2 linked regions of the Trichocoleus sp. FACHB-46 genome follow. Each later gene encodes a partner of the first gene's protein in a complex. Links are inferred from orthologs where the notes say so. Each region holds a gene or a part of one and is shown on either strand. Other genes may lie near its edges.

Evidence for each region. The genes of interacting proteins can lie anywhere in the genome.
Region 2: the proteins of nuoH (region 1) and H6F72_RS13450 are in contact, whole or in part, in a crystal structure (PDB 6Y11), measured with the Thermus thermophilus proteins. The link is inferred for Trichocoleus sp. FACHB-46 from one-to-one orthologs. Residues at the interface, in WP_096411122.1 of Thermus thermophilus: Arg36, Val44, Arg45, Met46, Gly47, Pro48, Asn49, Arg50, Val51, Leu57, Gln58, Ala61, Asp62, Ile64, Lys65, Ile67, Phe68, Lys69, Glu70, Ile72, Val74, Glu223, Ala224, Glu225, His233, Thr234, Glu235, Tyr236, Ser237, Trp241; in WP_096411117.1 of Thermus thermophilus: Arg16, Glu17, Gly18, Leu24, Leu27, Val28, Trp30, Gly31, Arg32, Asn34, Ser35, Trp37, Thr54, Asp55, Ala56, Asp59, Ala61, Arg62, Phe63, Gly64, Glu66, Val67, Phe68, Arg69, Ala70, Ser71, Arg73, Gln74, Ala75, Asp76.

The regions. Positions count from the first base shown.
Region 1 is NZ_JACJOD010000022.1:103,905-106,863, reverse strand. The notes cover bases 11-2,823. They hold nuoH (NADH-quinone oxidoreductase subunit NuoH), read right to left. Parts: upstream 2,070-2,823; coding sequence 951-2,069; downstream 11-950. Other genes in these bases: H6F72_RS12600 (citrate synthase), read right to left, coding at 2,620-2,823; ndhI (NAD(P)H-quinone oxidoreductase subunit I), read right to left, coding at 208-813; H6F72_RS12615 (NADH-quinone oxidoreductase subunit J), read right to left, coding at 11-167. Also shown: more of H6F72_RS12615, read right to left, coding at 1-10; more of H6F72_RS12600, read right to left, coding at 2,824-2,959. UniProt on the Escherichia coli protein: NDH-1 shuttles electrons from NADH, via FMN and iron-sulfur (Fe-S) centers, to quinones in the respiratory chain. The immediate electron acceptor for the enzyme in this species is believed to be ubiquinone.
Region 2 is NZ_JACJOD010000022.1:297,867-300,932, forward strand. What follows is about bases 23-2,942. They hold H6F72_RS13450 (NADH dehydrogenase subunit K), read right to left. Parts: upstream 1,895-2,942; coding sequence 1,151-1,894; downstream 23-1,150. Other genes in these bases: leuD (3-isopropylmalate dehydratase small subunit), read left to right, coding at 23-520; H6F72_RS13445 (NAD(P)H-quinone oxidoreductase subunit J), read right to left, coding at 616-1,158; ndhC (photosynthetic/respiratory NAD(P)H-quinone oxidoreductase subunit C), read right to left, coding at 1,891-2,253; H6F72_RS13460 (rubredoxin), read left to right, coding at 2,709-2,942. Outside these bases: more of leuD, read left to right, coding at 1-22; more of H6F72_RS13460, read left to right, coding at 2,943-3,044. UniProt on the Escherichia coli protein: NDH-1 shuttles electrons from NADH, via FMN and iron-sulfur (Fe-S) centers, to quinones in the respiratory chain. The immediate electron acceptor for the enzyme in this species is ubiquinone.

The DNA.
Region 1 (2,959 bases):
CCCGCATTCAGCAAAATGTATAGCCCAGCAATGCTGATGAACACACCACCAAGCAAGAAGGCTGAGTAAACGATATTAGACAGCAGTACCACACCAAGAGCTGCCCCAATCATCATCAGACCTAGCAGGCCGAATGAGACAATCTGAACTCCTTCCGCTAGATTCACTATCCTTTAATCTCCTTAGAATGCATGCGCGTCAAGCTAATTAGGCTTGGGTCTTCTCAGAATTTTGCTCAAGCTGTTCCGAAATCTCTTCCGGGCGCTGGCCTGCTCGCTGGCTACCGGGGGGCAGATCATGAGGGTCCATGACACCTTTGGGTAAGTAAACTAGCTCTCGTAGCGGTGTCACCATTGGGTCATCTGTGACTTTATACGGCAAGCGACCTAGAGCCACGTTGTCATAGTTCAGTTGGTGGCGATCGTAGGTTGATAGCTCGTAGTCTTCCGTCATCGACAGACAGTTGGTGGGGCAATATTCCACACAGTTACCGCAGAAGATGCAAACTCCAAAGTCAATGCTGTAGTGCTTGAGCTGTTTCTTCTTGGTTTCTTTGTTAAATTCCCAATCTACGACTGGCAGGTTGATCGGACAAACTCGGACGCAAACTTCACAGGAGATACATTTGTCGTACTCAAAGTGAATCCGCCCCCGAAACCGCTCAGAGGGAATTAGTTTTTCGTAGGGATACTGGACTGTAATGGGTCGTCGGCGCATGTGGTCGAAGGTTACAGATAAGCCTTGACCAATGAAGCGAGCGGCTTGTACCGCCTCTTTGGTGTAGTCGCCAACTTGTTTGAGGAACTTGAGCATGGAGTCACCGTTCTTGAAGGATGAAGGATGGAGCTTACTTCTTGAAGGGAGAGGGATGAAGTCAGGATACAGTTGGCTAACAATTCGATATCCAGCTTCATCCGAGGCTGTCTAAGCTGTAGTTTTAGCTACCCAACCTAGCCACCAAAGGCAAAGGGAAGGGTGAGCTTAAGGGCCGCAGTCAGTAATAAGTTCACCAAGCCTACAGGTAGAAGAAACTTCCATCCTAAGTCGAGGAGTTGGTCAATCCGTACCCGTGGTACTGTCCAACGCAGCAAGATCGCCAGGAAGATCAGGAAATAGGCTTTCAGCAGGGTCATGGTGATGCCCAAAGTTGCAGTGATAATTTGCAACCAAGGCGTCGTTTCGCTAATGCCGAACCAGTTGGAAATTAAACCTAGGGGAATGGGGGATTCCCAACCACCCAGGTATAGCACAGCGACGAAGAGGGCTGAGAGGACCAAGTTGACATAGGAACCGAGGTAGAAGAGGCCAAACTTCATTCCGGTGTACTCAGTTTGATAGCCAGCGACCAGTTCTTCTTCCGCTTCTGGTAAGTCAAAGGGGAGGCGCTCACATTCAGCGAGGGCAGCAATCCAGAAAATCAAGAAGCCTACAGGTTGCCGCCAAATATTCCATCCTAGAATGCCGTAGCCCGCTTGTTGGTTGACGATGTCAATCGTGCTGAGGCTGTTCGACATCATTACGATCGCTAAGACCGACAAAGCCAGGGGGATTTCGTAGCTGATTGACTGAGCGGCTGCCCGCAGTCCCCCGATCAAGGAATATTTGTTATTCGAGGCATACCCAGCCATGAGCAGGCCAATGGGGGCAATGCTAGAGAGGGCAATCCAGAGAAAGACGCCAATGTTCAGGTCAGTGATTAACAGATTCTGTCCGAAAGGTACGATTAGGTAGGACAGAAATACCGGAATCACGACGATCGCGGGTCCTAGGGTAAACAGGATAGGGTCGGCTTTGAGCGGAATAATATCCTCTTTCAGGACTAGCTTGAGGCCGTCAGCCACCGGAGCGAGGGCTCCCAAAGGACCAATGAACTCTGGGCCAATCCGTTGTTGAGCGGCGGCTGAGATTTTCCGCTCTAGCCAAACACAAGCCAACACACCGACGGTAGCGCCTAGAAGCATTACAACCATCGGCAGGGGCAGCCAAACGAGTCTGGCAACATCGGCGGGTAAGCCTAGCTGCACAAGCGCTTGGATAAAACTTCCTTGTAGGTCAATTCCTGGATTCATGTTTTCAATAATGGCGATCGCTGAGTTCGTTCAACCAAATTAAAAGCTGCTGAGTGGGCAACTTTATAGTTTGTGGTCGCTGTCTAAATTCTCAATCCAGCAGCTAACTAGAATGGACTGATCACTTAAGTTTCTTTATGAAGAATGTTTGACTTCTACAGTGCCTAGTATATCGCTGGACGGGCTTGTCAGCGGTCTTAGCCATAAGAAGTTGTACCTATTAAAGCCCTAGCATTTTTAACTGAGGATGGCGGCTCTGCCCTCACTTCAACCCATCTAAAAATCTAATTTGCTAAAACTCTATGGATTCCATAGAAAATTTTTAGCGAGTTGTGAGAGGCGTACTTCCTGTGGAGGGCCTTTCACAACTCATTAGGAATTGCCATACAAAAAACCCCCAAACAACACGCTTGAGGGCTGGAGTTCCTGAAAATCGTCACTTTGCTTATCCTGACAAGCTTGATCCCGAACAGCAAGGGGGGCATGACCCATCACTAGTAGATCTAGGGGGCGATCGCAGCTAAGTTATAGCGTTGATAGGGAAGAAAAACTAGCGCTTTTCGATCGGAATGTAGGGCGCTTCGTGAGTCCCGGTATAGATCTGGGTGGGGCGGAAAATGCGGTTTTCGGCCAGTTGTTCTTTCCAGTGAGCTAGCCAGCCAGCTACCCGAGAGATGGCAAAGACAGGCGTAAACAAATCGGTGGGAATGCCCAATTTGCTATAAACCAGACCAGAGTAGAAATCAACGTTGGGGTAAATTCCCTTGGAACCTAGCTTTTCTTCTACAGCTCGCTCTAGCTCGATCGCGATGTCGTAGTATTTGTCTCGACCAAACTTCTCAAATAGCTGCTCAGCCAAGCTTTGCAGAATCGTGGCTCTGGGGTCTTTG
Region 2 (3,066 bases), 190 kb from region 1 along the record:
GCGGTTCTTGCGCTGTGTCACGTTTGATGGTTTAGGCGCACAAGTATTTGCAGACGATCGCATTCAAACCCAAGGGCAGCATCCTTTTGATCAGGCGCAGTACCAAGGAGCCAAGATCCTAGTAGTCAACGGCAACTTCGGCTGTGGTTCCTCGCGTGAACATGCGCCTCAAGCTCTTGCTAAATGGGGTATTGAAGCGATCGTGGGTGAGAGTTTTGCAGAAATCTTTTTTGGTAACTGTGTGGCGTTAGGAGTGCCTTGTGTGATGGCGGCTCCAGAAGATGCTAAGCAGTTACAAGAGGCGATCGCGGCTAATCCTCAGGCAGAAGTCAAAGTAGACCTGGAAACCATGCAGGTGCAATGTGGGGACCTTACCCTTCCCGTGACGATGGGTGCAGGTCCATGGCAAATGTTCACCAGTGGCACTTGGGATGCTTGCGGTCAACTCGTCGCCCAAGCCGATCAAATTCGGGCGACTGCTGCCAAACTACCTTACGTTTCCTGGTCAAAAACGGCTTAAGTCTCAAACAAAGAACCTCTCCCCCATCCCCTCTCCTTGAAGGAGAGGGGTGCCGTAGGCGGGGAGAGGTTTAAATTGTTCGCAGCAAACTCAAATTAGTAAGCGTCTTGCAACTCGTAGAAGTCGGGCGAGATATAGTCTTTGCGGAGCGGCCAGCCCACCCAATCTTCGGGCATCAGCAGGCGCTTCAGGTCAGGGTGTCCCTCGTAGACAATGCCAAACATGTCAAAAGCTTCTCGCTCTTGCCAGTCGGCAGTCTTCCAAATCCAATAGACGGAGGGAATTCTGGGCTCTTCGCGAGGGAGAAATACTTTAATTCTCACTTCGTCTGGGCGATCGCTGTAGTCACTGACCTTGGTGAGGTCATAGAAGCTAACTAACTCTTGCCCAGGCCCCGCGTCATATCCACCTTGGCAGCGGAGGTAGTTGAAGCCATAAGCATAAAGAGCAGTCGCGATCGGAATCAGAAAATCGCGATCGACCTTGAGCATTTCTACGCCAGAGCGATCAGGCCCTAAGGACTCATGCTCAAATCCGTTCTCACTCAGCCACTTGGAGATTCTACCAGCCTCGACGATAGGAGCTGGTGTCTGAGCCTGTTCCGCTCCATTTTCAGGGGCATTAGATTCTTCAGCCACGACGAATTTCCTCCTTCTCTGCGGCTTTCAAAGCGGGTGGAACGGGTAGGCCCATTGCTTCTGTAAGTTCCTTAGGTGGCGCTTGACGACTTGGAACTTGCAGATAAGTCCCCGTCGTGATGTCAGGCACCTGCTTCATCTTGTGAGCAATGCTGTAGTAGCGATGAGTTTGGCCCTGCTTGCCGCGCTCTTGCATCGAGTCATTGGCGATTTTCTTTCTCAGCTTGATGATTGCATCGATGATTGCTTCTGGACGTGGGGGACAACCGGGTAAATAGACATCGACAGGAATCAACTTATCCACGCCGCGCACTGTGGTAGGCGAGTCTACGGTAAACATTCCACCCGTAATTGTGCAAGCACCCATTGCAATCACGTACTTCGGATCAGGCATCTGCTCGTACAAACGGACTAAAGCGGGAGCCATCTTCATGTTGATCGTGCCCGCAGTGATAATCAAATCAGCTTGACGCGGGCTAGAACGCGGAATTAAACCAAAGCGATCGAAGTCAAAGCGGGAGCCGATGAGAGCCGCAAATTCAATAAAACAACAGGCAGTTCCATATAACAGAGGCCACAAGCTAGAGAGGCGCGCCCAGTTATAAAGGTCATCTACAGTCGTTAAAATGACATTCTCTGACAGCGCTTGCGTCACTTGGGGACGCTCAATGGGGTTGATAATTTGTTCATTTGGCTGCAAAATTCCGCCATTTTGAGCCGCATCTTTGGGACTCATGACCATTCCAAAGCTCCTTTACGCCAAGCGTAAACTAGACCAATCACGAGAATCGCAATAAAAACTAGGGCTTCGATAAAAGCTAGCAACCCCAATTGGTTGAACGCGACGGCCCAGGGGTACAAGAACACTGTCTCTACGTCAAAGATGACAAAGACTAGGGCAAACATGTAGTAGCGAATGTTGAACTGAATCCAGGCACCCCCAATGGGTTCCATCCCTGACTCGTAGGTGGTGCGACGCTCAGGACCTCGGAGCCGAGGGCGCAATAACTTAGACGCGCTCAGGGCCAGGACAGGTACCAGGCTACAGATAATTAAAAAGCCTAAAAAGTACTCGTAACCACTAAGAACAAACACTGCTAATAACTACCGCTTTAGTGAAAGAACTTGCGCTGCTTTTCATTTACATTTTGACACGCTCACCGTAAACTGGAGCGCCTTATGAGGTGGCTCGACAGAAACTGCCGAGTTCATCCTTCAGTCAAGCTAAATTGGCCTTAGGACTCAACCCACTTACCCACTTCTTGAGTATAAATTCCTGGTGCATCACTCCACTCAATACATTTACTGCATCGTAAATCTCTTTTGCTGGCTGCTCTAAGAGTGGCAGGGTGCCATTACAAGTAAGCCATAGAGTTGGTTTCAGAATTTTTATAGTTAGCACTTGGTGGGAAACGACAGGCACATGACAGGAAGATTAACAGGGTGTGTCATAATCTTTAACAGATATTTTAAGGAAGAGATCTTTTATATAGATCTTCTATATAGATCGTTGGCCTAGATCAAATCCTCACCCCTCTGTTTTTCTCGTCATGAGCACTGAAGCTGTTGATCCTCAATCTCTAGACCGCCATGAGTGTAGAGCATGTGGCTATGTCTACGAACCGGTGAAGGGGGATGACAAGCGTCAAATTCCCCCAGGAACTGCTTTTGAAGAGTTGCCTGCTGATTGGCGCTGTCCAGTTTGCGGTGCCAAAGTTACACAGTTTACAAGTGTTGGACCAGCAGGTGCCGCTTCCGGTTTTCGGGAAAACTTAAGCTATGGCCTTGGAGTCAACCAACTCACCCCTGGGCAGAAAAATTTACTAATCTTCGGAGGTTTGGGGCTGGGGTTCTTACTGTTTCTCAGCCTCTACGGTTTGCAGTGAAGGAATGGAGCGCCCTCAGCAA